Regions from separate parts of the Pandoraea sp. NE5 genome, predicted to be linked through region 2. Evidence: predicted binding sites of a transcription regulator. Region 2 holds the regulator's gene; the other holds the start of a gene.
The links. The regulator NrdR, encoded in region 2, represses ribonucleotide reductase genes. The targets are predictions, from matches to a motif close to CACNANATNTNGTG.
Positions count from the first base shown of each region.

Region 1: PanNE5_RS10150 (ribonucleoside-diphosphate reductase subunit alpha) is a predicted target of NrdR. The motif match lies at 7,296-7,309, and genes of this name have one in related genera.

Region 1 is NZ_AP025517.1:2,211,244-2,226,702, reverse strand. Features, by position in the region: gene PanNE5_RS10170 (histone H1-like DNA-binding protein) at 24-635, opposite strand; gene PanNE5_RS10165 (hypothetical protein) at 664-966, opposite strand; gene PanNE5_RS10160 (ribonucleotide-diphosphate reductase subunit beta) at 1,342-2,484, opposite strand; gene PanNE5_RS10155 (hypothetical protein) at 3,029-3,991, shown strand; gene PanNE5_RS10150 (ribonucleoside-diphosphate reductase subunit alpha) at 4,103-7,057, opposite strand; gene ampD (1,6-anhydro-N-acetylmuramyl-L-alanine amidase AmpD) at 7,432-8,031, opposite strand; gene PanNE5_RS10140 (DUF1269 domain-containing protein) at 8,492-9,004, opposite strand; gene PanNE5_RS10135 (PP0621 family protein) at 9,183-9,461, opposite strand; gene PanNE5_RS10130 (inner membrane protein YpjD) at 9,468-10,352, opposite strand; gene ffh (signal recognition particle protein) at 10,466-11,830, shown strand; gene PanNE5_RS10120 (hypoxanthine-guanine phosphoribosyltransferase) at 11,941-12,489, shown strand; gene PanNE5_RS10115 (proline--tRNA ligase) at 12,609-14,348, opposite strand; gene PanNE5_RS10110 (RNA pyrophosphohydrolase) at 14,562-15,212, shown strand; gene PanNE5_RS10105 (CNP1-like family protein) at 15,355-15,459, shown strand, end outside.
Region 2 is NZ_AP025517.1:3,078,666-3,094,124, reverse strand. Features, by position in the region: gene PanNE5_RS14150 (autotransporter outer membrane beta-barrel domain-containing protein) at 154-3,672, opposite strand; gene nrdR (transcriptional regulator NrdR) at 4,374-4,856, opposite strand; gene glyA (serine hydroxymethyltransferase) at 4,875-6,122, opposite strand; ZMP/ZTP riboswitch at 6,221-6,328, opposite strand; gene PanNE5_RS14135 (hypothetical protein) at 6,463-7,608, opposite strand; gene PanNE5_RS14130 (DJ-1/PfpI family protein) at 7,945-8,526, opposite strand; gene boxA (benzoyl-CoA 2,3-epoxidase subunit BoxA) at 8,761-10,017, opposite strand; gene boxB (benzoyl-CoA 2,3-epoxidase subunit BoxB) at 10,065-11,492, opposite strand; gene boxC (2,3-epoxybenzoyl-CoA dihydrolase) at 11,592-13,247, opposite strand; gene PanNE5_RS14110 (helix-turn-helix transcriptional regulator) at 13,360-14,274, opposite strand; gene PanNE5_RS14105 (DUF4863 family protein) at 14,435-14,905, shown strand; gene PanNE5_RS14100 (3,4-dehydroadipyl-CoA semialdehyde dehydrogenase) at 14,941-15,459, shown strand, end outside.

The sequences.
Region 1 (15,459 bases), 870 kb from region 2:
TGGTTCCTGCTTCGGCACTCGAATTACGGACGGCTGCCGGTCGGGAACGGCCATGCCGCTGCCGGATTCAGCGCCGTCTTCGGTGCTGCTGCCGGTGCTGCAGCCGGGGCCGCAGCAGGCTTGGCGGCGACCTTCTTGACGGCCGGCTTCTTCGCCGCCGCAGCAGGCTTCTTCGCCGCCGGCTTCTTCGCCGCAACCTTCTTCACGGCAGCCTTCTTCGCGGCCGGCTTCTTGGCGGCAACCTTCTTCACCGCTGCCTTCTTCGCAACCGGCTTCTTGGCGGCAACCTTCTTCACTGCTGCCTTCTTGGCGACCGGCTTCTTGGCGGCAACCTTCTTCACCGCTGCCTTCTTGGCAACCGGCTTCTTGGCGGCAACCTTCTTCACCGCTGCCTTCTTGGCGACCGGCTTCTTGGCGGCAACCTTCTTCACCGCAACCTTCTTGGCTGCCGGCTTCTTGGCGGCGACCTTCTTCGCTGCCGGCTTCTTGGCGGCGACAGCCTTCTTCGCTACCGGCTTCTTGGCGGCAACAGCCTTCTTCGCGACAGGCTTCTTGGCGGCGGCAGCCTTCTTCGCTACCGGCTTCTTGGCAACAGCCTTCTTGGCTGCGGGTTTTTTCTTAGCAGTAGTAGCCATCACTTTGCTCCTTAACGTGAGAGATCACTCAAACAAAACCACCTGAGAAGGAAACCCGACCACCATGCGGCGAACCGCCGGCGAGCGGGCTATTCATCGGCGTACGCATCGGACTTCGACGGCTTACGCTAATGAATTCGGCGCTGCGCGCATGACGCTGACCGTGAGTGGTCACGCGCGCAAAAAAATTGCCGGCGACATTGCCGCCAGCAATTCGATTGTCTTGAGAAAGGGGATTCGCCAGATTCTTCGGGGGGTAGCTTGCCTGTCCCGTCATCGGGAGGGAGGAGATTGCGATAGCGGATAAGCGATACTGCTTGCTATGCACCAAGGTTTTTACGCTCCGTAACTACCAGCTCTCTGTCGCGGGAGGAAAGCAATGTGCTTTCGTGTGTTCATCGAGACTGCAATTTATTTGAGCGAATCATAATTCTTTTGTGATGCGATGTTAATACTTTGCGCGTAAAAAATCGCACAACGTTCGCAACGAAGAAGTCAATCTGTTGTATTTGATGCACATGGTGTTCGCATGTCGACGCGTGCGAAGCGAGCGTAACGACGTGCGAGTGAGGATGATGTGCATGACGCGCACAGTCTCTTCGACTTGTTTTGCTGGCGCTCACGCGCGCCACGCGCGCTCACACCATCCTCTCGAAACCCGCATGGATACTGGCTTTGCAGCCAGCATCCAAATTTCACTTACTGCTTAGTCCCAGCTCAGCGCGCCACCAGTCTGGTATTCGATCACTCGCGTTTCGAAGAAGTTGCGCTCCTTCTTCAGATCGATCATCTCGCTCATCCACGGGAACGGATTTTCTTCGTTCGGATAGAGCGCCTCGAGACCAATTTGGGAACAGCGACGGTTCGCGATGAAGCGCAGATAGCTCTTGAACATGCCCGCGTTCAGACCGAGCACGCCGCGCGGCATCGTATCTTCAGCGTAGCGATACTCCAGCTCGACCGCCTTCTTGAACAGCTCGCGAATCTCTTCGCGGAACTCCGGCGTCCAGAGGTTCGGGTTTTCCAGCTTCACCTGGTTGATCAGATCGATGCCGAAGTTGCAGTGCATCGACTCGTCGCGCAGGATGTATTGATATTGCTCTGCAGCACCGGTCATCTTGTTCTGCCGACCCAGCGCGAGAATCTGCGTGAAGCCGACGTAGAAGAACAGCCCTTCCATGATGCACGCAAACACGATGAGCGAGCGCAGCAGCTTCTGGTCGGCTTCCTGCGTGCCGGTCTGGAACGACGGATCCGCCACCACTTCGATGAACGGGAGCAGGAATTCGTCCTTGTCGCGAATCGACGGCACTTCGTGATACGCGTTGAAGATCTCGCCTTCGTCCAACCCCAGGCTCTCGACGATGTACTGATAGGCGTGCGTGTGGATCGCCTCTTCGAAGGCCTGACGCAGCAGGAACTGGCGGCACTCCGGTGCGGTGATGTGGCGATACGTGCCGAGCACGATGTTGTTCGCCGCGAGCGAGTCGGCCGTCACGAAGAAGCCGAGATTGCGCTTGATGATGCGGCGCTCGTCCTCGGTCAGACCGTTCGGATCTTTCCACAGGGCGATGTCGCGCGACATGTTGATTTCCTGCGGCATCCAGTGGTTCGCGCAACCGGCCAGATACTTCTCCCAGGCCCACTTGTACTTGAAGGGCACCAGTTGATTCACATCCGTGGTGCCGTTGATCACGCGCTTGTCGGAGGCGCTCACGCGACGCGTCGACTGCGAGGCGATCACAGTCGGGGTTTCCCCTTGCGTGCCCAGCACGTTCGACGCGGCAACCGGAGCCGCGGTGGGGGCAGCCGAGTTGGCCGTGGTGGTGTCTTCTTCCCAGTTCAGCATAGGGTCTCAGTCCGTTCAGGTTGATGCGATGCACACACGCGCGCACATCGCCGAAGTGACAGATCAGCCGTTCGCGTGCGAAGGCTGACAAAAAATTTGCGATCCGGCGGCCGGCAAGCGATCACCGGGAGCACGAAGTCCACCGGGAGCATTGCCATATTTCGGGGGTGATGCAGATGCGCAATTGCGCAGTTTTGAACAACAACGCCGACGCGAGAGCTGCAACAACATCCTGACCTCCCGACGTCGAATGGAATGCCTCCAATTTAGCACAATTACGTCACTCGTTCCAGCATGCAACACTATATCTAGTGCCGCACTGCACGATGACCACTATACCTAGTGTTTGGCAACATCTCCCGAGTGCCGGGCGGCCGGGCTTGCGGGACCGGCATCTTGCCATGAAACGGCGCCGCACGACAGCGCTGATGGTGCGTCGAGGGGGGGCGCTGCGTCGCATTGGCGTATCCTGTCGCGACGGCGAACCGGAACGACAGATTCCGGCGCACGCCACTTCTGAACGTCGATGAAGGAGATACCGACGATGACATTCCCAGGCGCCGACGGCGCACCGGCGTCGGCCGGTTCGTCAGGCCCGACACCGCTCACGCTCACCCCCGGCAAACCGATCCGCCTCGCGGCGGGCGCGCTCGTGGCCGAGGTTCAACCGGGCTGCGGGGCGCGGCTCGCACGACTGGCTCGGCGCGACACGCACGGTGACGTTTTCGACTACCTTGTGCCGCTCGGCAACGACCCGTTCTCGTCGGACGAATGGCCGAAGGCCGGCGCCTTTCCGATGCTGCCGTATACCAACATGCTGCGCGACGACACGCTGCACTGGCGCGAGCGCGCGATCGTCGCTCGCGAGACGCCGGCCGCATCGAGTTCGCTGCACGGCTGGGGGCTGCGTCGCGCGTGGGATGTCGTCGACGAGAGCCCGCACTGTTGCGTGCTCCAACTCGACAGTCCCGCGCAACCCGAATGGCCGTGGCACTATCAGGCGTATCTCTCGGTGACGCTCGACGCACTCGGCGTCGACATGCAACTGTCGATCACCAATCTCTCGACGCAGGATATGCCCGCCGGGCTCGGGCTACATCCCTACTTTCAGTGGCCTGCCGGCTCGCGCCTGACGTTCGAAGCGGAGGCGATCTGGCGTTCGCCGTCGGAGGACATCCGATGGCCGAGCGAGCAACGCGTTCACGTCGGTGAGATCGAGGTCGTGTCTGTCGGCGGCGGACTCGATACCGAGGGGCGGTCCACCTGGTTCGCCGAAGCTCCGGTCGAGTCGGGGCGATTCGACGCGCGCCTCGACTACGCCGGCGGCCTGCGCTCGGCCACGGTGCGCAGCAGCGACGCCAGCTGGCTCGTGGTGCACTCTCCCGCCGGACGTCCCTACCTCTGTCTGGAACCGTCGACGCATCGGGTCGGCGCGTTCGACGACGATCACGTAGTCGTGGCGCACGGGCAAACGCTCGATCTGTCGATGCGTATCGATCTGGCCTGAGGACTAGGCGACAGGCGTGTCGCCTCAACATCTCGGCGCCGAAATAAATTGGGGGCCAGTGCCGAGGCGCAAACCTCGGGACTGGCCCCCAATCTCACCGCAAGCGCAAGCTTATTGGCAAGCCTCGCACTCGTCGAAGCCCGGATCGCCCGGACGCATCGTGCACACCGCGCCTTCAGCGTCCGGCATCGGCTGCGCCAGCGGCGAGGACGGCTCGGCCGAGAAGCTTCCGCCCGGCGTCACGCCCCCCGAGCTCACCGCATTCAGCGCGCCGTGGCTCACCGTCGACTTCTCGACGTGCGTCGCGGCCATCGTACGCAGGTAGTACGTGGTCTTCAAGCCACGCGTCCAGGCCAGCTTGTACGTCTCGTCGAGCTTCTTGCCCGAAGCGCCCGCCATGTAGATGTTGAGCGACTGCGCCTGATCGATCCACTTCTGACGACGCGACGCCGCTTCGACCAGCCACTTCGGCTCGACTTCGAACGCCGTGGCATAGATCTCGCGCAGGTCGGCCGGCACGCGGTCGATACGGGCGAGCGAGCCGTCGAAGTACTTCAGGTCGGCGACCATCACTTCGTCCCACAGGCCACGCGCCTTCAGGTCACGCACCAGATACTCGTTGGCCACCGTGAATTCGCCCGAGAGGTTCGACTTCACGTACAGGTTCTGGAACGTCGGCTCGATACAGGCCGAGACGCCGATGATGTTCGAGATCGTGGCGGTCGGGGCGATCGCCACGCAGTTCGAATTGCGCATGCCGTGCGCAGCGATGTGCTTGCGCAGGCTGTCCCAGTCGAGCGTGGCCGACATATCGACCTCGATATAACCACCACGCGCTTCGGCCAGCAACGCCAGCGAATCCTGCGGCAGGATGCCGCGATCCCACAGCGAGCCCTTGTACGACGAGTACTGACCGCGTTCCTTGGCCAGCTCCGACGACGCCCAGTAGGCGTAGTAGCACACGGCTTCCATCGAACGGTCGGCAAATTCGACGGCGGCATTCGAGGCATACGGCGTGCGCAGCAGGTGCAGGCAGTCCTGGAAGCCCATGATGCCCATGCCCACCGGACGGTGATGCAGGTTCGAATTACGCGCCTTCGCCACCGCGTAGTAGTTGATGTCGATGACGTTGTCGAGCATGCGCATCGCCACGCGTACGGTACGTTGCAGCTTGTCGTGATCGAGTTCGTAACCGTTCGCGGTCTGCTTCATGTGAGCCACGAGGTTGACCGAGCCGAGGTTGCACACCGCGATTTCGGTCTCGCTCGTGTTGAGCGTGATTTCCGTGCACAGGTTCGACGAGTGCACCACGCCCACATGTTGCTGCGGCGAGCGGATGTTGCACGGATCCTTGAACGTAATCCACGGATGGCCGGTTTCAAACAACATGCCCAGCATCTTGCGCCAGAGCGCTTGCGCCGGCACCTTCTTGAACAGCTTGATTTCGCCTCGCGCGGCCTTGTCTTCGTAGGCGGTGTAAGCCTGCTCGAACGCCTTGCCGTACTTGTCGTGCAGGTCCGGGCAGGTGGCCGGCGAGAACAGCGTCCACTCGGCGCCTTCCATCACGCGCTTCATGAACAGATCGGGAATCCAGTTCGCCGTGTTCATGTCGTGCGTACGGCGGCGGTCGTCGCCCGTGTTCTTGCGCAGCTCGAGGAATTCCTCGATGTCCAGGTGCCACGTTTCCAGGTAGGCGCACACCGCGCCCTTGCGCTTGCCGCCCTGGTTCACGGCCACGGCCGTGTCGTTGACCACCTTCAGGAACGGCACCACCCCCTGGCTCTTGCCGTTCGTGCCCTTGATGTGCGAGCCGAGCGCGCGAACCTGCGTCCAGTCGTTGCCCAGACCACCGGCAAACTTCGAGAGCAGTGCATTTTCCTTGAGGGCTTCGTAAATGCCTTCCAGATCGTCCGAGACCGTCGTCAGGTAGCACGACGAGAGTTGCGAGCGACGCGTGCCCGAGTTGAACAGCGTCGGCGTCGAACTCATGAAATCGAAGCTCGACAGAATCTGGTAGAACTCGATCGCACGCGCTTCGCGCTCGACTTCATTGAGCGCCAGCCCCATCGCCACGCGCATATAGAACGCCTGTGGCATCTCGATGCGGTGACCGTCGATATGCAGGAAGTAGCGATCGTAGAGCGTCTGCAGGCCCAGATAGTTGAACTGCAGATCGCGCGATGCGTCGAGCGCGGCGCTCAGCTTGGCCAGGTCGAACGAGAGCAGTTGCTCGTCGAGCAGTTCGGCGTCGACACCCTGCTTGATGAAGCGCGGGAAGTACTCGATGTAGCGCGCGGCCATTTCGCCCTGCGGCACTTCTTCGCCGAGGATCTCGCGGCGGATCGTGTGCATCAGAATTCGCGCCGTGACCTGGCTGTACGCCGGTTCCTTCTCGATGAGGGTGCGCGAGGCGAGGATCGCCGAGTCGTAGACCTGCGACAGCGGCACGCCGTCGTACAGGTTCTTGAGGGTCTCGGTCACGATCGGCTCGGCCACGACTTCGTCGCCGAGATTTTCGCAGGCAGCCTGCACCACGCCGCGCAACACCGACATATCGAGCGTACGCACCACGCCGTTGTCGGTGACATTGAGCACCGGGCCATCGGGCGTAGCCGCTTCTTGCGTGGTCTCGACCGCGTGCGCGCGCTCTTGCGAACGCTTCTCGCGGTACAGCACATAGGCTCGCGCCACGTTGTGCTCGCCTTCACGCATCAGCGCGAGTTCGACCTGATCCTGGATGTCTTCGATGTGGAACGTGCCGCCATTCGGGCGGCTGCGCATCAGGGCGCGCACAACGTGCCCCGTCAACTGCTCCACGAGTTCGCGTACGCGGGCCGACGCCGCGCCCTGGCCGCCGTTCACGGCAAGGAACGCCTTGGTCACGGCGATCGCGATCTTCGACGGCTCGAAACCCACCACCGCGCCGTTGCGTCGAATCACTTTGAAGTCGGCGTTGGTCGCCGGCTCGAAGGCGCCCGTCGTCTGGGGCGCCGACGCACCCGCACCATTGCCGGAAGTCGCGGCAGGCGTCGGGGTCGGGCGGGTGAGGTTTTCGTTAGTCTGCATGTAAAAACTCCCGTTCCAATGAGATGGTGCTGTTAGCGCGTTCTTACCAGGTTACGGCCGGCAAAAATGCGCCCTAGGGACGCCGATGGAGCGAAGTGCTGGATACCGCACGACCGACGGACGGCCAAGGGTTCAGGTGTCCGCTGCACGGCTTTGCTGCTGTGCCGCCCCGCAAAAACGCCGCAGGAAAAGCACGGTATTGATGGCGATTGCATCCTGTGCCGAACCTGACATCAACCACTAGATGTAGTGGTCGGCACCGGAATTTTCACTAAGTATAGTGGAGATGACGCACTCCGCAAACCCAAAAATTTCTCTCGCCGGGAAGGCCCGTGGCATCGCCGTGTCAAGCAAAACCTGTCCCCGGATGGGGATTAGTCGGCCGGCTGAAACGGCAATGCCTGGGGGCTCAGCGCCGCCATCCGGCGCAATCGCTGCCACTCGAAGTACGGTCCCGGATCCGTCTTGCGTCCCGGTGCGATATCGGCATGTCCGACCACCGCTTGAATCGGATAATGCTCACGCAACGTTCGCGTGAGCGCCGCCAGCGTGACGTACTGCGCTGCCGCATAGGGCACGTCGTCGGTGCCCTCGAGCTCCACGCCGATCGAAAAATCGTTGCACCGCGTTCGCCCTTCGAACGACGACGCCCCCGCGTGCCAGGCCCGCGCGTTGCACGACACGAACTGCTGCAACGCACCATCACGTCGTACGAGGAAGTGCGACGAGACCCGCACACCGCGGATCTCATCGAAGAAGGGATGCGCATCGTGATCGAGCCGGTTCTGGAAGAACGCCGCGATCTCGCCGCCCCCGAATTGTCCTGGCGGCAGCGAAATGTTGTGCACCACGAGCAGGTCGGTCGGCGTGCCCGCCGGACGCCCATCGAAGTTGGGTGACGGCAGTCGCTCGGCTTCGCGTATCCAGCCGTCGGTATCGAGCGTGAGCATCGGGACATGGGTCGGCGCGCTCATGCGCCACCTCGCCGCAGCAAGGCACGCATCGTGACGCGATGACACGACCGGAGCGCAGTGTTGGCGCACGCGAATGACTGGGACATGTCGGGCACAGCGGGCTCCCGTAGAGCGAGGGGCGCCATTGTAGCCCACTTGGCGTGACGCCGTCGGCGGCATGCCCGGCGCGGGCAACGCTCAGCCCGTTCACGGGTGGGCGGCGCTTCGTCAACCGTCGTCATGCGGTGAAAGGGGATGCCCAATGAAGAAGCCTCCCGCCTTGCCTGGCCGAGAGGCTTCTGTAGGCGTGACCACGCCCAGGGATGATGTCGCTCGCGTGTCGATCGACACGCTCACCATCCCGCGCCGCTCACAGGTGCGACGCTTTGGACCGTTTCCGGCCGGTGACACTGATCGTCTTCGCCAACGCTGTCATCGCTTTCGATACGGTGCCCTCGCTTATTGCCATGATCGCCATCGATCAAGGAAAGGCAGGAATGGCGGATTCCACCCCTTCCATGTGCGCTTCGGGGTGATGGGCCTTGAGCATCTCGCGAATCTCATCGACGCGACCGTCGCGCACATCCACCATCAGCAGAATCATGCCGCGCTCGAGCGGCTCACGAAACGTCTTGAGTCGCGAGTTCGGCACCGAAACGCCGATCATGCTCGACACCCAGGCGCCAAAGAGCGCACCGAGCGGTGCCGTCACAATCATCAACTCCCACTGGGGACGTGTGCCCACGATGGGGAAAAACGCGGCGACTGCACCGACTGCCAGACCACAGAACCCGCCGATGACGAGCCCGGCTTCGGCGCCGTGCACGATATCGGAAGTCTGTAGCAGGTTAGCCTCGTGCAGTCCCTCCAGGTCCATTTCGTCACGTGCCATAAAGTGGATGTGACGCTCCTCCACCCGGGCGAGCAGTAAATCGCTCATCGTGCGCTGGGCACTCGCCAGATCGGGAAGCAGAAAATACATCCGTCTGCGCATTAGCATATTGCGCCCTCCTGTCGTCGCGCCCCTCGATGATTATTCTATTTGTGAGCGGGGCCGGTTACTGTGTTTTAGTGCATGCAGCAGGCATGCGCAAGCCGGCACGTACAAGTGCCACGGCGCGAAGGACGGGAGAACGAGATCATCGCTGCGCAGCGTGGCCGCGCAGCGCGACTCAGATGCGGTGTTCGCGCATCCGATAGGCGTCGCGGTGTTCACCGCTGCAAAAATGCTGGCCGCCCGCGCCAGCGACGGATTCACTCTCGGGAAGGTAGGTATCGCACTCGCTGCATCGCACCATGCGCTCGGCGGGCGGCAGCGCCTGACGCGCCGACGTGCGCGCATCGTTTGCGCCTGGCGGGCGCGTGCGCTCGGTATTGCGCTTGCGCTCGTTGCTTCGCATCCACCACGTGCCAACGATCAGGAGCACCAGTAACAACAGGATATTGCGCATCGCGCTTCAAGTCTCCGTCATGCGATGCAGCACCACCTCAAGCACGAAGCGAGAACCGACATACGCCAACAACAGCGCCACGAACGACGCCAGAACCCAACGCAGCGCGACCTTGCCGCGCCACCCATAAAAATGCCGTCCCAGCAGCACCGCGCCGAACATCAGCCACGACACCCCCGCGAACACGGTTTTGTGATCGATGCGCACCGCGCGCCCGAACAGCGCCTCGGAGAACATCACGCCGGAGATCAACGTCAGGGTCAGCAGCACGAACCCGGCGCCGATCAGCCGGAACAACAACTTTTCCATCGTGAGCAGCGGCGGCAGCGTCTCAAGCCAGTGCGCCAGCCAGCCGGTCGTCTCGCCGCGTCGCGACGGATGCAGCTGCCGCTCGGCGTAGAGCATCAGCAGCGCGTGCAGCGCCGCCAGCGCGAACAGCCCGTAGGCCATGTTGGCGATGATGAAGTGCGCCTTGAAAATCGGTTCCGCCGCGAAGCCGAGAATGCGTACATCCGGAAAAATCATCGGCAGCACACAGGTCACCGCGGCCACGGGGGTGACCATCAGCCGCAGGCTGTCCAGCGGAAAGAAGAAACTCTCGATCCAGTAGATGCCGACCGAGAGCCACAGCATGGCCGAGAGCATGTACGCGAAACCGAAGTGCATACTGTCCGAGCGGAAGATCGTTTGATGCAGCAACACCCCGTGCAGCACGAGCGTGACGAACAGCGAAAGCTGCATCGGCCAGCGCGACGGCGTGCCCGCGACCGGCGCAGGCGCGACCTGCCCGCCCGCCAGTGCGAGCGCAGCGTTGCGTCGATATCCTTGCCACGAACAAACCGCCAATCCGGCATAGAGGATGGCGGTCAGCGCATACAGTAAAATAGTCATGTTTGAAGTTTACACCAGCCCATGACGGGCGCGCTGCCGTCCCCGCCACCGCCCCCTCCGGGGCCGAACGGCAGGGCGAACGGGGCCGCTGCAGGTCTTACAGGATACGTTTCATGCTCGACAATCTCACTACGCGCCTCGCCAAGGTCGTCAAGACGCTGCGCGGCGAAGCCCGCCTGACCGAGGCCAACACGCAGGAAATGCTGCGTGAAGTGCGTCTCGCGCTGCTCGAGGCCGACGTCGCCCTGCCCGTGGTGCGCGATTTCGTCGCCAAGGTCAAGGAAAAGGCGCTCGGCGAGGAAGTCATTTCCAGCCTCTCGCCGGGCCAGGCGCTTGTCGGCGTGGTGCAACGCGAACTGACCGCGCTCATGGGCGGCGACTACGAAGGCCGCGCCGCCGAACTCAATCTCGCGACCACGCCGCCCGCCATCATCCTGATGGCCGGTCTGCAGGGCGCCGGCAAGACCACCACCGTCGGCAAGCTCGCCAAGCTGCTGCGCGCGCAGAAAAAGAAGGTCCTCACGGTTTCCACCGACGTCTATCGTCCCGCCGCGATTGCCCAGTTGGAGACGGTGACGAAGCAGGTCGACGCCGACTTCTTCCCGTCGCAACCCGATCAGAAGCCGGTGGACATTGCCCGTGCGGCCGTCGACTGGGCGCGACGCCATCACCATGACGTACTGCTCGTCGACACGGCCGGCCGTCTGGGCATCGACGAAGCGATGATGCAGGAAATCAGCGCCCTGCATGCCGAGCTCAAACCGATCGAAACGCTGTTCGTCGTCGACGCCATGCTCGGCCAGGATGCCGTCAACACGGCCCGCGCCTTCAACGACGCGCTGCCGCTCACCGGCGTGGTGCTCACCAAGCTCGACGGCGACTCGCGCGGCGGTGCGGCGCTGTCGGTGCGTCACATCACCGGCAAGCCGATCAAATTCGTCGGTGTGGGCGAAAAACTCGACGGCCTTGAGGTCTTCTACCCGGATCGTATGGCGAACCGGATTCTCGGCATGGGCGACATTCTCGCGCTCGTCGAGGAAGCGCAACGGGGCGTCGACGTTCAGGCCGCGCAAAAGCTCGCCGAGAAGGTCAAGAAGGGCGGTGACTTCGACCTGAACGACTTCAAGGCGCAAATCGGCCAGATGAAGAACATGGGCGGCCTGTCGTCGCTCATGGACAAGCTCCCCGCGCAATTCCAGGCCGCCGCCAGCCAGACCAATATGGATCAGGCCGAGAAGCAGGTGCGCCGCATGGAGGGCATTATCAACGCGATGACGCCGTCCGAGCGCGCCAAGCCGGAATTGATCAAGGCGAGCCGCAAGCGCCGCATCGCCGCCGGTGCGGGTGTTCAGGTGCAGGAGGTCAATCGCATGCTCAATCAGTACGACCAGATGCGCACCATGATGAAGAAGCTCAAGGGCGGCGGCATGATGAAGATGATGCGCAGCATGAAAGGCATGATGCCCGGTATGCGCTGAACGGATCCGATGCCCGGTTGCCCCCCCGTCACGCGGGCGGGCATTCCGTATATACTCCGGGCCGCACATAGCGACATCTCCCCGCAACACGTTCCCCAGGGTCGCCCCATATGAACCGCGAAGAAGCCCTCGAAGTTTTCCGTAATTCCGAAGAGATCGTCTCGGCCGACGAGGTGAGCCAATCCGTCGACACAATGGCCAAGGCCATCAAGGCGGCCGTTGGCGACGAATTCCCGATGGTGCTCTCGGTCATGGGCGGTGCGGCCGTCTTCACCGGCATGCTGCTGCCGCGCCTGGACTTCCCGCTGGAGTTCGACTACATCCACCTCTCGCGCTACAACAACACCACGACAGGCGGCGCGATGCAATGGCGCGTGGCGCCGCGCGACTCTGTGCGCGATCGCGTGGTGCTCGTGCTCGACGACATTCTCGACGAAGGCGCCACCATGGCAGCGATTCGCGATCGAATCCTGGAGATGGGCGCCTCGAAGTTCTACAGCGCCGTGCTGTGCGAGAAGATCCTGACGAAGGACAAGCCCTCGCATCCGGATTTCTGTGGCTTTACGGTGCCAGACCGCTACGTCTTTGGCTGCGGCATGGATGCCAAGGGCTACTGGCGCAACCTGCCGGCGATCCGCGCCTTGACCACGCCGCGCTGAGCGCCGCCAGCGGGACAACGTTCCGTATCCACCATGCGACAAAGCGACAAAGGGGCCTGCGAGGCCCCTTTGTCGTTTGGGTGCGCCGGCGAGCCCTCGCCCACCGGCATGACACCCGATCAGATCGCCTTGGCGGCGCGCACCTTATCGACGACGACATCCGCCACGGCGGCGACGTCGAGCAACTGCGCTTGTGCGTCGCGGCGGCCCTGATACTCGAGCTTGCCTTCCTTCAGCCCCCGGTCACCGATCACCACGCGATGCGGCACGCCGATCAGCTCCCAATCCGCGAACATCACGCCGGGACGCTCGCCACGGTCGTCGAGAATCACGTCGACGCCCGCAGCCACCAGGTCGTCATAGAGCTTATCGGCCGTCGCACGCACGGCGTCGCTGCGGTCATAGCCCATCGGGCAAAGCACGACTTCGAACGGCGCAATCGATTCCGGCCAGATGATGCCGCGATCGTCGAAGTTCTGTTCGATGGCCGCGCCAAGAATTCGCGTGATGCCAATGCCATAGCAGCCCATTTCCATCGGCGCAGGCTTGCCGGTCTCGTCGAGGAAGGTGGCATTCATGGCATCCGAATACTTGGTCCCCAACTGGAACACGTGCCCCACTTCGATGCCACGGCACAGGGCAATCTCGCCCTTGCCATCCGGCGACATGTCGCCAGGCACGACGTTGCGCAGATCGGCCACGACTTCCGGCTCGGGCAGATCGCGCCCCCAGTTCACACCGGTGATATGGAAGTCGACCTCGTTCGCGCCAACCACGAAATCGCTCATCTTAGCGACCGTGCGATCGACCACGAGCTTGACCGGCTGCTTCGTACCGATGGGGCCCAGGTAGCCCGGCGGTGTGCCGAACCGATCGACGATCTCGGCCTCGCTCGCGAAGCGGAAGTCCGCCAGTCCCGGCACCTTGCTCGCCTTGATCTCGTTCAGTTCGTGATCGCCGCGCAGCAACAGCAGCCAGACGGTCGTGCCGGCCTCTTCGCTGTCGGTGGCAAGCACAATCGACTTGACCGTGCGCGCCAGCGGGATCGAGAGCAGTTCCGCGACGGCTTCGCACTTGGCCTTGCCCGGTGTGGCCGTCTTGGTCAGCGCCTCGGCGGGCGCGGCGCGCTCGCCCTGCGGGGCAAGCGCCTCGGCCATTTCGACGTTGGCCGCATAGTCGGACGCAGGGCAGTAGGCAATGGCGTCTTCACCGGTATCGGCGATCACGTGGAATTCGTGCGAGCCGGACCCGCCAATCGAGCCGTTGTCGGCCACCACGGCGCGAAACGCCAGCCCTAGGCGCGTGAAGATGCGCACGTAGGCGTCGAACATCTTCTGATAGGAAACCTGCAGGCCGGCACGGTCCTTATCGAAGGAGTAGGCGTCCTTCATGATGAACTCGCGCCCGCGCATCACGCCGAAACGCGGACGAATCTCGTCGCGGAACTTCGCCTGTACCTGATAGAAGTTCACCGGCAGTTGGCGATAGCTCTTGATCTCGCGGCGCGCGATGTCCGTCACCACTTCCTCGTGGGTCGGGCCGACGACGAAATCGCGGTCGTGGCGATCCTTCAGTCGCAGCAATTCCGGACCGTACTGCTTCCAGCGCCCCGACTCCTGCCACAGTTCGGCGGGCTGGACGGCGGGCATAAGCAGTTCGAGCGCGCCGGCACGGTTCATTTCTTCGCGGACGATGGCTTCAACCTTGCGGATCGAACGCAGGCCGATCGGCAGGTAATCATAGATACCGCCGGCCACGCGGCGAATCATGCCGGCGCGCATCATCAGCTTGTGGCTGACGATCTCGGCGTCGGCGGGCGCTTCCTTGAGGGTGCCGATGAAGAAACGAGAGGCTTTCATGCAGATTTCCGGGAAAAATGAGGGTCAACGGCGCGCACAGCGGTTCGGGGTGTTGCCGGGAACGGGGCCGGGGCACGCCCCGACGTCGCGACGGCGCCCAAGACACCCGCCGGCCGTACGCGCCGCCCCGGTCACCCGAGCCGCCGCCGGCCGCCGCGCCGGTGATTATCTGTTTATAATCGAAGCAATTTTAAAGGATTCAAGGGTGGTTGTATGCTTGACCGTGAAGGCTTTCGCCCGAACGTCGGCATCATCCTCTTAAACGCACGCAATGAAGTGTTCTGGGGCAAGCGGCTGGGCGAGCACTCCTGGCAGTTCCCGCAAGGCGGCATCAAGTACGGCGAAACGCCCGAACAAGCCATGTTCCGAGAATTGCACGAAGAAACCGGGCTAAAGCCAGAACACGTCAAAATCATCGGTCGCACGCGCGACTGGCTGCGTTATGAGGTGCCGGACAAATTCATCAAGCGCGAAGTGCGCGGACATTACCGGGGCCAGAAGCAAATCTGGTTCCTGCTGCGCATGGTCGGTCGCGACTGCGATATCTGCCTGCGCGCGACCGAGCATCCGGAGTTCGATGCCTGGCGCTGGAACGAATATTGGGTGCCGCTCGACGCCGTGATCGAGTTCAAGCGCGAGGTCTACCAACTCGCGCTGAACGAGCTCTCGCGCTATCTGCGACGCTCGGCGGCGCGCGCGCAACAGGATCGGCGACGCTTTCCGCGCGCCGGGGCCCGGGTCGGCGAATTGCCGCCGGGCGCGAGCATTGCGGATGACGACACCTGCGACGGCGGCAGTTGTGTCGACGAGGCCAGCGAAATGGCAGGTGCCGCCAGTGTCGGCACACCGCCTCGGGAGCACTGAACCGGGCCGCCGCCGGCGTGTCCCATCATCGGTCGCGGGCACCATGCCCGCGCCTTCCTTTTGACCTAGCATCCTCCGGGATGCCGCGCGGATCGTCCGCTATCGTTGATCCGCCGCCCAACCGACTTCTCGATCCCATTCCATGCGTCTTTCCCTCGCTCGCCACGCCCCGCGCCTGACCGCCCTGGCCCCTTTGGCCGCACTGGCGCTGATGACCGCCTGTAGCGGCATGATGCAGCCCGTCCAG
Region 2 (15,459 bases):
GACGGCTTTTTCCTGACGATAAGTAGCGGGGGTTTCGACCCAAATGTATTCGGCCAATAACGCATCGATCATGACTGCGCGATGCGCGATCTGAATCGTCTTCGGAGGCGATCTGCGCTTTCCCCTTGCGAGGAAAGCGTCTTGCCGACTTCCTTAGAACCGATACTTAGCCGAGATACCGCCACCCATCGCGCTTTCGCCCTTGCGCACGCTGACGTTGCCGCCCACGCGCACTTCCAGTTGCTTCTTGATCTGCATGTCCACACCCAGATCCGCCGCGATGATGTCCCGGCCCAACTTCGGCCCCTTCACCGTGAAGTCACGCGGCGCGCCGTAGATCGCATTCGTCAGGCGGCTCTGCGTGTTGCCGAACTCGTGCTCGTACGACAGGCGCAGCGACGGCGCCACCTTGCCGCCCGCAAAGCTCGCCACTTCGCTCCACAGTCGTACGCCCAACACCCCGCGCGTCGAGGTCTGCGTTTGCGATCCCACCTTCAGGCCGTCGTTACCCTGGCCATCCCGGTTCGTTTCGTCGAACGCGTTCAGACGCGTCGAGGCCACGCGCACGCCCACCGACGGATCGATGTTCACGCCCGACACCCCAAAGCGCTTACCCACCTCGCCGAACATCCCGAACGTCTGACCGCTCGTTTTGCCCGTCAAGCGGGCCGACGCATTGCGCGCCGCCACCGTGCGATCCGTCTTCACGCTGTGATTCGTGTACGACAACGCGCCGTTCACGAACCAGTTCGCGCTGCTCAGGTGCGATCCGTACAGGCCCACGCTCACGCTGTTGACCTTCGACTCGCCCGGCATGCCCTTCGCCTTCGACTCCTGGTTGCCCAGGCCCATCGACGCGCCCACCAGCGTATTCTGGCCCACCCGCTTGTCGATACCGATCGCGCCGTCCAGGCCCTTCACGTCGAACGACATGCCGTCGCCGCGCTGGCTCGCGTTGCCGCCCTTGAACGAGGCCCAACCCGCGATGCCGTTGTCCGCCGCCATCGCGCCGTTCGCCGTCTTGTCGTCGAACATCGTGCCACCGGCGATCATGCGCGTTTGCATGCCGCGCTGGAATGACGTAGCCGACCCTTGCGCCGTCGTCGCGTTGTTCACCAGCGACTCACCCGAGAGCAGACGCGCCGAACGACGTTGCTCTTCCGAACCCGCCGTTTGCAACGCCATGGCCGACAGCACGCTGCCCCCGATCTTGCCCAAGGCCAGATCGCCCAACGCCACGCCGTCGACCGAGGCCAGCACCGCTTGCTCGTTGGCGTTGTAACCGCCGTCTGCCCCGAGGAAATTCACTGCACTGGTTTCGGTAATCGTCACTCGACCGCCGGTATTGCCATCGGTGCCGCCATCGGCACCATCGCCAGTCGCGATGCTGCCGAACTCGACTTCACCGATCTGCACGTCGGCGTCGCCCGGCGCATCCACGACCGTCACTTGCTGCTTGAGCAGATCGGCGACTTCGATGCCGTCATCGACGGCGACGTTGATCTTGGTCGCGCGGAAATCGCTGCTTTCCGAGACTTGAATCGCGCCGAACGCCAGGTCTTCACCTTGCTTCGCAACACGCGAGTTGATCTTCGCCCCCTCGCTCGACGCGTACTTGCGCACCGCCAGCTTGTTCGTACCGAGTTCAATCGTGCCGGCATTCGTGATGTCGGTCACGCCGCTGACGTCTGCGCCCAGCGCAACCGTACCCGCACTGGCAACGCTCACGGTGCCCGAGCCCATCGCATTGGCGTGCGCCGCCGTCAACGTACCGGCCTCGATCTCCATGCGCTTGACGGCGCTTTGGTCGTTGGTCAGCGTCAGGTTGCCGTTACCCACCTTGACCACTTGCAGGTGGGTGGGTGGATCGGAGATCGCGTCGGCTTGGTGGCTCAACGGCGCGTCGCCCAGCGCGAGCGGCTGTTTGTTGAACGTGTCCAGCCTGACCGTAACGTCGTCACTATCCGACACTGCAGCCTTGACGCTCAGAATGCGGCCGTCGAACACGTCGTCTTGATGCAATGCGCCGAGGCGAATCGTGGTCTCACCGGCAACAACTTCGCCGCTGCCCGTCAGCGAGCCGATAGTGAGCGCTTTGACAACGGGATCGCTCGGCTCCGCCGCGGGAAGCGCAATCGCCGACACGTCCAGAGAACCGCCCACGAGGTTGATGGTCGCTTCGCCCGCGACCGTGCTGCCTGACATCGTGACTTCACCGGCGTTTGTCAGCGTCATGCGCTGCAGCTTCGTATCGGCGATGTCCAGTGTCGCGCCGCCAAGGTTAATGACTTCCGCCTTGCCGCCCTCGGATTGATTGCTGAGCGTCGTCTTGCCGGCATTCAGCAACGCCAGATTCTGAAGCTTCGACTTGTCGAACGATGCGAGTCCAAAATTGACGACCGTCGCGTCGCCCGCCGAGGCATCACTGACCGTCAGCTTCCCAGCGGCGGCAACGCCAAGCCCGGATTTCGGATTCGCCAGCAGGGCGGCATCGACATCGCCCTGGGTCACCGCCATGCCGACAGTGATCTGGCTGTTGCCTGCATTGGCGTTCGTTCCGAACACCAGTTCGCCACCGTTATTGAGTGCAATCGTTGCCGATCCGGCGCTGGTGCCTTCATTGAACTGGATCTTTCCGTTTGCACCGGTCGCGGACAGCGCAACGTTCTCCGCGTAGATGGCACCGGTCTGATTCTCACCTTGCGCGGCGAAGGTCAGCGCGCCCCCCTCGACGACCGAAATGGACAGATCGCCCGCACCCTCGATGGCACGATGAACGATCAGTTCCTTACCCGTACCGGCGACGAGAACGTCATGATCGGCGCCTTCGGCGACGTAAAGCGTACCCACGTCCCGTTTGCCTCCGACGACACCGTGGATCGCATCCGACGACCTCCCGGAGGCACTCGTGATCTCCAGCGTGGTGTCGGCGCCGATGACGGCATGCGTATCGGAATTCGCTTCGTCCCCCATGAAGTTGGTCAGATGCTTGTCGTGCCAAGTCAAACGCGCGACTTGCTTCTCAGCATTCGGCGTGGCCGCGTCCAGTTGACGCGTATTCTTGAGCGCCGTCAGTGCCGCCTCTGTCCCGGCGGCTTGCACACGCGCCTGCTTCAGTGCCAACAAATCGGCCGAGCGTTGCAGCGGCGTGACGGCATCGGCACTCGCCTTTGCAAAAGTGGCGTGCTTGTTGATCTCGGTTGCGAGGTCACCGTATGCTTCTGCCCGCCCAGCATGTTTTGCCTTCGCGGCCACATCGATCCTCGACTTCAGCGTCGCGAGCGCCGTCTTTTTTGACAATCCGTCAGTGGAAATGGAAGCATCGGCAGTTTCAGTGAGAATGGAACCGACGGCGGCACTTACGAATTCAAGCGCCAAGCTCTTGTCACTCCACGTAGCCGTGGAATCCATGACGGCGGAGGCGGCTTCCATTTGCTCAGCCATACGTTCCGCAAGTCGCCGCGTGGCAATGGCCTTTTGGAGTTCGGGCGTCACAGCCTTGGCATCGGTATCAATTTTTCCCAGACGAGCGGTCCGATCCTCCTGCCATTGTTTCTGCCCGGTTTGCGCCGCCGCATACCCCGGCAGTGCTGCTGCGGTCACTACGGCCGCGACGGCCATGCAAATCTTTGTCTGACGCAGCGCGCTCGACTTCGGATGGTTCTTTTGCATTCGATAATCCATAAATTAATTCGTGAAAAGTGACGAATTGCTCCATCACGCTCCAGACACGACACGACACGACGGCGTGCGTCAAGGCTCACGAAGTCTAAAATTCGGATTATCGAAATCGACGCAAAGTCATTGAGTTTTGGTACTTAACCCAAGAAAACAATCCATCAATAAGTTGGGATAATTCTTTAAATATTCAAAATCAAAAAAGAAGAAGGTCCCAATAATTCAATACATCCCATCATTAAAATCCCAATCATGCGAAGCATGCGACACGCAAACAACGGATATCGAAACCAAGCGGGAGATATCCCAACGAAAAATTTCTGCTCGGCATCATGCGTTTTGCACCGCGTTCCGGCCGGACAATGCGAGCCGAATGCCTATACCCAGCGCCAATAAAAAAACCCGCCGCGCTCTCTCAGGCACGACGGGTTTCTTCACTTCCGCTTGGTCACAACAGGACGATTCTTCGCCCGCCTGACGTGGGTACGCAGGCTCAGAAGCGATACTTGGCCGAGATACCGCCACCTAGCGCGCTCTCGCCCTTGCGCACGCTGACGTTCCCTAAAGCACTGGGAGCGCCATAAAAAAACCCGCCGTGCCCTTTCAGACACGACGGGTTTCCTGTCCTTCTTTACAGCAAACGGGCCTTACGGTCGCCAGCGCAAGCTCATACGCGCTCTCGCATCGCCGTCGACTCAGGCCACCGGCTTACGCTTGGGCTTGACATCGGTGCTGTCGATTTCCTCGAGCACATCGCGAAACTCGGCAATGTCCTCGAAGCTGCGGTACACCGACGCAAAGCGAATGTACGCAATCTTGTCGAGCCGCTTCAATTCGCGCATCACCAATTCGCCAATACGCTGACTCATCACCTCGCGCTCCGCACCGGCCAGCAGCTTGTATTCGATGCGCGCAATTGCGGCATCCATCGCTTCGGCACTCACAGGGCGCTTGCGAATCGCCAACTGCATGCTGGCGCGCACCTTCGCGCGGTCGTACTCGGCGCGGCTGCCGTCTTTCTTGACGACCGCCGGCATCGCTAGCTCGACACGCTCGTACGTGGTGAAACGCTTGTCGCACGCCGGGCATTTCCGGCGCCGCCGGATGGCGGCGCCATCTTCCGCTTCACGCGAGTCGATGACCTGCGTGTCGTCGTGACGGCAGAACGGGCAGCGCATGCGGGCGGCGTCCGGGGCTTAGCCGTAGACCGGGAAACGCTTCGTCAACTCAGCCACTTGTGCGCGCACACGAGCCAGGTTGTCGGCGTCTTCCGGGTTTTCCAGCACGTCGGCGATCAGGTTGCCGACGAGTTCGGCTTCAGCTTCCTTGAAACCGCGCGTCGTCATGGCCGGCGAGCCCAGACGCACGCCGCTCGTCACGAACGGCTTTTCCGGATCGTTCGGAATCGCATTCTTGTTCACAGTGATGTGCGCTTCGCCCAGCGCCGCTTCCGCGGCCTTGCCGGTGATGTTCTTGGCGCGCAGGTCAACCAGCATCACGTGCGATTCGGTCTTGCCCGACACGATACGCAGGCCGCGCTTGACCAGCGTCTCGGCCATCACGCGGGCGTTCTTCACGACTTGTTCCTGGTACGCCTTGAATTCCGGCGACGCGGCTTCCTTGAACGCGACGGCCTTGCCGGCGATCACGTGCATGAGCGGGCCGCCCTGGATGCCCGGGAAGATGGCCGAGTTGATCGGCTTCTCGAACTCGGCCTTCATCAGAATCACGCCGCCGCGCGGGCCGCGCAGGCTCTTGTGCGTGGTCGTCGTCACGAAGTCGGCATGCGGCACCGGGTTCGGGTACACACCGGCGGCGATCAGACCGGCATAGTGCGCCATGTCGACCATGAAGTACGCGCCGACCGACTTGGCGATCTGCGACATACGCTCGAAGTCGATCCTCAAGGCGAAGGCCGAGGCGCCCGCCACGATCATCTTCGGCTTGTGCTGCTGCGCGAGCTTCTCGGCAGCGTCGTAATCGATGTCTTCGTTCTCGTTCAGGCCGTAGCTCACCACGTTGAACCACTTGCCCGACATGTTCACCGGCGAGCCGTGCGTGAGGTGGCCACCGTGCGCCAGGCTCATGCCCATGATGGTGTCGCCCGGCTTGAGCATGGCGAAGTACACGCCCTGGTTAGCCTGCGAGCCCGAGTTCGGCTGCACGTTCGCGGCTTCGGCACCGAACAGCGCCTTCACGCGATCAATGGCCAGTTGTTCCACGATGTCGACATACTCGCAACCACCGTAGTAGCGCTTGCCCGGATAACCTTCCGCATACTTGTTGGTCAGTTGCGAGCCCTGCGCTTCCATCACGGCCGGGCTGGTGTAGTTTTCCGATGCGATCAGCTCGATGTGGTCTTCCTGACGCTGATTTTCTTTCTGAATCGCAGCCCAAACGTCGGGATCGACGGAGGCAACGGTGGATTTCGATTTGTCGAACATGGCGTTTCCGTTGAATTGAACAGATTTTCCGGGAGGGGATGGCGCAGCGCATCTTCCTTTGTGCTTCGGAAGACGATAGACAGGGCAGCACCAACCATCACGGCTGCCCAGGCGAACGGCAAATAAGACCCCGGCGCTTCCCGGTGGGTTGCTCCACCTCGGGCACACAAGGCTGTGCACCCTAATCGCCAGTCACGCGGGGTTTGTGGCGTCGATAGTTTATGCGAGCTTGCGACGTTAGGCAACCGGGGCAAACGCACGTCAATCGGCGCCGCGCACCAAATTGGTGCCATTCGCCGAGGCGGCTTGACAATGGGTCGGACGGCCCGATCCGACGGGCTCACACACGATCGCGTTCGGCTGCGGCCGAACGCAAAAAGGGCGCCTGATGCGCCTCGATGGCGCGGGCGCGCGTCGGGTACAGTTGTGTCCACGCCTGTGCGGCCCAGGCGCCACCCAGCCGGGTCACGAGACGGTCGCGTCGCGCCAGGAGGTGGGGCACGATTCCGCTCCAGTCCTCGGCCGCCGCGGCCACCTTGGCAGCGACCGATGTCGCGCGGACCAAGTCCTGGGCATCGTCCACCCAAGGCGCGATGTGGTGCGCCGAAATTCGCCCGAGGCGGAAGGCCATCTCGGCCGCCAGTGCCCGAACCCCCGTCGGATTCTTCAGTTCGTCGAGCACCGTCTTGCTGTCGACGGTCTGTGTCAGCCCGGCCAACCGCCGCACGAATGCCGTGGAAGGTTCGCCAAGGCGATACGGCATCAAATCCGACAGCGCGCCCTGAAAGCCCGCATCGAGGCAGGCCCGGAAATCGACCGTCATCATGTAGGGCAAGTCGTTCTTGTCTCGCCAGACACCGACGTTTTCCATGACGGCGTGGAAAAGATTCCGATTGCCCAGCCACAGCGCGGCGACGTACTGACGCTCCAATGCGCATCGATAGACTTCGGGGAGCCAAGCGCAGAGCACGCCGCGCATTTCGTCGCGTGTGCGTGTGGCGTCGGCATACGCCTGTGCCGGCGCGCCAGCGAGCGCATGCAGTGGTGCACCGCCGGACTGCGCAAGTACTTGCGCCATTTGCCGTCCGGCCGCGCGGGCGCCGTCTCGAGCACGCTCACACGCATCGCCCCCACCGCCGCGCGCACTCGGCGAGCTTTGCGCGCCATCTGCCGCGTCGATCGCGCGCAGCGCGGCCTCCCCCTCCAACCATTCCCCCAATGGCCGGTACACGGGAAGATACGTCGTCGCCAGGTAGATCCGCTCAGGCGCCTGGGTTCCATCGAATGCCAGCGAGCATCCCCGCACCAACACGGCCGTCGGTGTCGCCAGGCCCAACGCGCCGAACAGGCGAGAGGCAAGCCACGCTCGCGTGGCATGCCCAGCGCTTGGGAACGCCGTCACCACGTATTGCGGTGCTTGCGCGTGCGCTTCGAACGATAGTCGAACAGCCGCACTGGGGGCCCCTGCCGGAAGGACCTCGTGCACGCGCCGCGCGGTAGAAAAATCGTAAGGTCCGATGGGCGGCAGCGGCGTGCCGCTACCGTCATGTCCGGTGACTGCCCCGAACGTTCCAAGTGGTCCGGCTTCCGGCAATAATCCGGCACGCGTCGGCCCAGCGGCCGTGGGACTGGCAGGGGAGCCTGCGGCATGGCCCCTGAAGGGATAAGCATTGACGTCCATCACGACCCTCCTTCGTCGTATGCCGGGGCTCCGGCGCGCGCAGCGCCTGCCGACCGACCTGGTTGAGATCGGCCGATCTTGCTGCGCCACCGGACGTCAAGCTTTCGAAAACGAGGCAAGTTCGGACAAATCCGCCGCGCGTCAGAGCTCGATCTTCGTTCCCAGCACGGCGAGGAACTGCGCGATCCACGCCGGATGCGCGGGCCAGGCGGGGGCGGTCACCAGCTTGCCGTCGGTATGCGCCTCGTCGATCCCGATCTCCATGTACTTCCCGCCGGCCAGCCGCACCTCCGGCGCACAGGCCGGATACGCCGAACATTCGCGCCCTTCGATCACACCGGCCGCCGCCAGCAACTGCGCCCCGTGACAGATCGCGGCAATCGGTTTGTCGCTCTCGGCAAAATGTCTGACGATCTCGACGACCTCATCATTCAACCGCAGATATTCCGGCGCGCGGCCACCGGGAATCACCAGCGCGTCGAAGTCGGCGGGAGACAGTCCGTCGAATGTCGCATTGAGCGTGAAGTCGTGACCGCGCTTCTCGCTGTACGTCTGATCGCCTTCGAAGTCGTGAATCGCAGTGCGCACCTTGTCGCCCGCCTTCTTGCCGGGGCAGACCACTTCCACCCGGTGACCCACGGCCATGAGTGCCTGCACGGGCACCATCAGCTCGTAGTCTTCGACATAGTCGCCTGCCAGTACCAGAATCCGCTTCTTGCCCATATGACTCTCCGTTCAGAGAAAAGATGGAAGGGAAACCGCTCCTCCATGTTACTCAATTCCGGTGACGTCGCCGCGACAGCCTTCGATACCCCGACCGTCATCGACGAACGAAAAAAAACCGCGTGCCGAAGCACGCGGTGTCAAGCCGGCGCAAAACGCCGTCGGTCAAGCCGAGGTTCGCGCCACACCCTCTGCCGGGTGCTGCGCGAGCCGATATCGTCAGTCGTCAGTCAATCAGTAGGTTTCCAGATGCAGACGCCCTTCCGTCTTCATCCGTTGCCAGAGGGCCTGCCAGTCGAGCCCGGCGTCGCCCGCGATGGTCTGCAGCACTTGCAGCACGCCGTCCTCCATGCCCTTGAGCCCGCACACATAAATGTAGGTGTGGTCGTGACGCAGCAGCGCCGCCACATCGGCCGCGCGCTCGCGCATGGCGTCCTGCACGTAGCGCTTGGCCTGTCCTGGTGTACGCGAGAAGGCCAGATTCGTGTCGATGAAGTCCTTCGGCAGGTTGAGCAGGGGGCCGAAGTACGGCAGCTCGCCCTGCGTGCGCGCGCCGAAGAACAGCATGAGCTTGCCGGTCGCGCCCTTCAGACGGCGACGACGACGATACTCGGTCATCGCCCGCATCGGGGCCGCCCCCGTGCCGGTGCAGATCATCAGCAGGTGCGAATCGGCGTGGTTCGGCATCAGGAACGTACTGCCGAACGGGCCCATCACGTTCACCACGTCGCCCTTCTTCAGATCGCACAGGTAGTTCGAACACACCCCGCCAACCGCCTGCTCCTGGTGATCCTTCGTCACGCGTTTGACCGTGAGCGCCAGGTTGTTGTAACCGGGCCGCTCGCCGTCGCGCGGCGACGCAATCGAGTACTGTCGCGCATGGTGCGCCCGCCCGTCGCCCGACGTGCCCGGCGGAATGATGCCGATCGACTGTCCTTCGAGCACCGGGAACGGCTGCTTGCCGAAGTCGAGCACGATATGGTGGATGTCGCTCTCGGTGCTGGCGTCGGTCAGGCGATAGTTGCCGACCACGGTCGCCTGTACCGGCGCCTTGTGGTTGTACAGATTGACATAGGGCTTGGCGGCGGACCACGGCGGCACGACAGAGCCGCGCACGAAATCCGAGCCGGCGATGACGGGCTCGGGAACGTCGGCCGACGCACCGCCAGCCACGCCCGGCGCCGCCTCGCCGATCGTGCCCTGACCGGCGAGCGCATCGTCCTGCACGGGCAACTCGTCCCACGTGAGCTGGTCGTCGACAGCATACGCGTCGGCCTTGAGCACATCGCGCCAGTTGTCGATGGCCCCCGTCGGGCACGGCGAGATACACGCCATGCACCCATTGCACGTGTCCGCGCGCACCACGTAGTTGTTCTCGTCGTGCGTGATCGCGTCGACCGGACACGTCTCCTCGCAGGTGTTGCAGCGAATGCAGATCTCCGGATCGATCAGATGCTGCTTCAGAACTTCGACCGGAACGGGGCCGTTCATGATGCTGTCTCCTTGTGGGATGGCTCGCGCCTGGGCTCTCGTTGGCCTTAGTTGAAGCGCACGTACTCGAAATCGATCGGCTGACGGTTGATGCCGAGCGGGGGCGGCGCGATCCAGTTGGCAAACTTGCCCGGCTCGGTCACGCGGCCCATGAGCGACGCCACATACGCGCGATCTTCCGCTGACGGCAGCCACTCACGCTCATGCGCAGCCCATTCGGCCTCGCTCACCACACGGCCGTCCGGCGACACACGCACGCCCGCGAATGTGCCGATCTGACGATTGAATGCCTTGTGCGGGACGCTAAGGCGGAAGTCGATACCGGCCTTCTCCAGCACCTTGTTCCAGCGATTCACCCCCGCGACCGAGTCCTTGATGTAATCGTCGCGCAGCACTTCGTTCATCGCGTTGAGCATCGGCACCTCGCGCTCGACGAGCTTGCCGTTGTCCACGTCCAGCAGCCGATACATTTGACCGTTGAGCTGATGGTCGTCGTCGCGCTTGCCCTCTTCGTAGCGGCCCTTCAGGCCCGAGCTGTAGAAGATGGCCGCGTTCGACGACTGATCCGCACCGAACAGGTCGATCGTCACGGAGTAGTGGAAGTTGACGTAGCGCTGAATCGTCGGCAGATCGATCACGCCCGCTGCCCGCAGCTTCGCGACGTCATCGGTCTTCAATTCGTTCATCACTTGCGCCGTGCGAGCAATCACGCGCGAGACGCCCGACTCGCCCACGAACATGTGGTGCGCCTCTTCGGTCAGCATGAACTTCGTGGTGCGCGCGAGCGGGTCGAACCCCGACTCGGCCAGTGCCGAGAGCTGGAACTTGCCGTCGCGATCGGTGAAGTACGTGAACATGTAGAACGCCAGCCAGTCCGGCGTCTTCTCGTTGAACGCACCGAGAATTCGCGGATTGTCTTCGTCGCCCGAGCGGCGGCCGAGCAGCGCTTCGGCTTCTTCACGGCCGTCGCGGCCGAAGTAGCGATGCAGCAGGTAGACCATTGCCCACAGATGGCGGCCTTCTTCCACGTTCACCTGGAACAGGTTGCGCAAGTCGTACATCGACGGCGCCGTCAGTCCGAGGTGGCGCTGTTGCTCGACCGACGCGGGTTCCGTGTCGCCCTGCGTGACGATGATGCGACGCAGGTTCGCGCGGTGTTCGCCCGGCACGTCCTGCCACGCAGCTTCGCCCTTGTGCTCGCCGAAGTGGATCTTGCGATCGGCTTCTCCCGGCGTGAGGAAGATGCCCCAGCGATAGTCCGGCATCTTCACGTGATCGAAGTGCGCCCAGCCGCCCGGATCCACGCTTACCGCCGTGCGCAGATAGACGTCGAAGCCGTGCGAGCCTTCCGGCCCCATGTCGCCCCACCAGGACAGGAAATTCGGCTGCCACTGTTCAAGCGCACGTTGCAGCGTGCGATCGTCCGACAGGTTGACATTGTTGGGGATCTTCTCGCTGTAGTTGATCGAAGCCATCGTGGGAATCCTCGTGTCTCGTACGTATTCTGTGTAAAACGACTTGTTCGGTCCTGCCACCGCCCGGCGTTCGTCACCGGCGACGTTGCAGCCCATTCGTCAGACGCGGTTCGGATCGAACTGCGCCTTGTTGCCCTTGCCGTAGACCTTGAGCGCGCCCTTCTCGCCCACGGCGTTCGGACGGATGAAGATCCAGTTCTGCCACGCCGACAAACGGCCGAAGATGCGGGTGTTCATCGTCTCCTTGCCGTTGAAGCGCAGGTTCGCTTCGAGGCCGGTGAGCGCGTCGGGCGACATGGCCGCGCGCTCCTCGATCGCGATGCGGATTTCGTCCGGCCAGTCGAGATCGTCGACGGCGGCCGTGACCAGCCCGAGGCGTTCCGCCTCATCGGGGCGCACCTGGCGGCCAATCGTGGCGCGCACGGCGTCGAGTTCCGCCGCGTCTTCATAGAAGCGCCGTGCCAGACGCGATTGATCGGTGACCATCGGCAGCAGGCCGAAGTTGACTTCGGTGAGCGTGATTGCCGGTTCGTCTTCCTCGCTGGCGGGCAGCGCCGCCATGTACGTGCGGTCGGCCGCGAAGGCGAATTCGGCCAGCGTGCCGGTGAAGCACGAATCCGGTTCGATCAGCGCGAAGAGCGAGCGTGAGGACACGTCGATACGCGCAAACGTGCGGCGCAGCATGCCGATGGTCTCGCGCACCAACCAGTGATCCTGATGGGCCAGCAGCGATGCATCAGCCGCCAGCACGTGTTTCGCCTCGCCCTCGGTGCGCAACAGCCACGTGCCGATATCGAGTTCGTTCGTGCGCAGATTGAGAATGGCGTCGTCGAGTTCGCGCGCCATTTTCAGCGGCCACCAGTTCACGCCGGCGGCCTCGATACCGGCGATGTCGGCCGGCGGCGTGGACTTCGGCGCCTTCACGGTGAGGCTGGCGGTGCGGTTGGCGCGGTCGATTTCCACGTCGACGAATTCATAGCGGATCGCGTCCGGCTCGTCGGTGCGCTCCAGGCGCGTGAGCGTCACACCCTTGCCGCCCGGACGGTCGCTGCCTTGAGCGAGTTCCAGCGCACGCGCCGACACCGTTTGTGCGAATTGCGCGGGCTTGACGACTTCGTCGACCAGGCGCCATTGCTTGGCACGCTCGCCGCGAATGCCCTCGACGACGGTGCAGAAGATGTCGGCGCGGTCGTTGCGCACGTGACGCTTGTCGGTCAAGCGAGTCAGGCCGCCGGTGCCCGGCAGCACGCCCAGCAGCGGCACTTCCGGCAGCGAGACCGACGACGAACGGTCGTCGACCAGATAGATCTCGTCACAGGCCAGCGCCAGCTCGTAGCCGCCGCCCGCACACGCGCCGTTCACGGCGGCGAGGAACTTCAGACCGGAATGGCGGCTGGAATCCTCCAGACCGTTGCGCGTTTCGTTGGTGAACTTGCAGAAATTGACCTTCCACGCATGCGTGGACAGGCCGAGCATGAAGATATTCGCACCGGAGCAGAACACGCGGTCCTTGGCGCTCGTGACGACCACCGTCTTCACTTCCGGGTGCTCGAAGCGGATGCGCTGAACGGCATCGTGCAGTTCGATGTCCACACCGAGATCGTACGAATTGAGCTTGAGCTTGTAGCCTTCGCGAATGCCGCCGTCTTCCGAGATATCGATGGCGAGCGTCGCCACCGGGCCTTCGAAGCTCAGTTTCCAGTGCTTGTACTGCGTGGGATCCGTACGATAGTCGACGTGGGGTTTGCCGAACATGATTGCCTCCAACACGAATAATGATCTTGTTGGATTGCAATATAGTGCAGCACAACTACACCGTCAACTAATTTTCCAAACAAAAATGAATTATTTTGCATTCCCATGAAGGTCAATCTGACGACAATTGCACGGCGAGGCGGCCGCGCAGTTGCAGATAGGCGTCGGCCAGCACCCGCCCGCCGGTGTCGAAGCTCATATCCGCCTTGGCATAGAAGTCTTGGCGGCCGGCCAGAATACGCTTGAGGTCGTCCATCGCTTCCGCATTGCCCGACATTGGACGCAGATCGCCCTGCGCCACCACCCGCTTCATATGCTCTTCGGGCGACGCCTGCAGCCATACCGTATAGCAGTGCGTGAGCAGGAAGTTGAAGGTCGCCGCGTCGCTCACGATACCGCCCGGCGAGGCGATCACGGCACGCGGATGCTCGGCCACGACGGCTTCGAGCGCACGCAACTCATAGCGGCGATAGGCGCTCGCGCCATAAAGCGAGTAGATCTCCGACGGCGGGCACCCCGCCAGTTGTTCGATCACGCGATTGAGTTCGACGAACGGGACATGCATGTCGTCGGCGAGCATGCGGCCCAGCGTCGACTTGCCCGCGCCCCGCAACCCGATCAACGCGATGCGGCCACGCCGATCCGGGTCGCGCTCGCTCCCGGCAAACAGCTCGCTGAGCGCCTGACGCGCACGCGTGAGCGCCTCGCCGTCGCGCCCGTGCAGAATTTCCCGAATGAGCAACCATTCCGCTGACGACGTCGTCTCGTCGCCCACGATTTCGGCCAATGTGCAATTTAGTGCCTGTGCAAGCTGACGCAGGAACAGCACGGACGCGTTACCGACACCCGACTCCAGATTGGCCACGTGACGCTCGGAAACACCGGCGTCCAGCGCAAGCGCCTTGCGCGTCAAGCCACGCCGGGCGCGCAGCGTGCGCACCCGCTCACCCAGCGCGACCAGAAACGGGTCTTTCTCACCGGCGCCTCGCGCCGTCGGCACCCCATCGGCTTGCGCACTCTTATTCATCAGACAAGATCCTCAATGCAGGTAACATGTAATATATTGCTTGACAGCCAAAATTGCATGCTCTAATTTTCACCATGCGCCGATAAAAAAGCAAACGCGGACCGGACATCCCGAGTCCCGCCATTGATCGGCGTCATATCGACGTCCCCAGGAGACATGGATGGATGTGCCTCAATTTCAGGCGTTGATCGCCGACCTGACGCGACAACTCGATGGCCGCGCCCTCGACGCCTCCCTCGCCGATTGGCTCAACGCGCATTACGGCGCCGGCTCCGCCGGTTACGAAGCACTTGCCGACGCCTGTCGCACCGGCGTTGCCGACGGCTGGCTGTGCAACCGCGAAGGCGGTGGCATTCGCTACGGACGCGTCATCAAGCCCACGCCCGACACGCACGGATTTTCCGTCGACGTGGTGGACATGGCCGATCTGGCCGGACCGCACCATGCGCATCCGAATGGCGAAATCGATCTGATCATGCCGCTCACTCCCGGCGCAACGTTCGACGGACACCCGGCGGGCTGGTGCGTTTACGGTCCCGGCACAGCCCATCGACCGACAGTCGCCCACGGACGCGCCCTCGTGCTGTATCTGTTGCCAGACGGCGCCATTGAATTCACGCGCAGCGCCTGATCCGGCGCCTGCCCCCTTCCTGATTCCCCCGGTTCATGCTCATGCACTCCCCTGCCTTGCTGGAAAACTATGTCGCCGGCCATTGGGTGGCCGGTAGTGGCGCGCCCACCGCGCTCACCGATCCCGTGACAGGCGAGACACTCGCCTTCGTATCGAGCGCCGGTCTGGATCTCGACGCCGCGTTCGCCTTCGCGCGAGACGTCGCCGGCCCGGCGCTGCGCGCCTTGTCGTATGGCGAACGCGCGCAGCGACTCTCACAGATTGTCGCCACCTTGCAGGCGAACCGCGACGACTACTACGCCATCGCCACAGCCAATTCAGGAACGGTCGCCACCGACTCCGCCGTCGACATCGATGGCGCTATCTACACCCTGTCGACGTATGCCAAGCTCGGCGCAACGCTGGGCGACGCGCACACGCTGCTCGACGGCGCGGCGGTGCCGTTGGCCAAGGATGCGTCGTTCGCCGTGCGTCACGTGTTCCGTCCGACACCGGGTGTGGCGCTGTTCATCAACGCGTTCAACTTCCCCGCGTGGGGACTTTGGGAGAAGGCC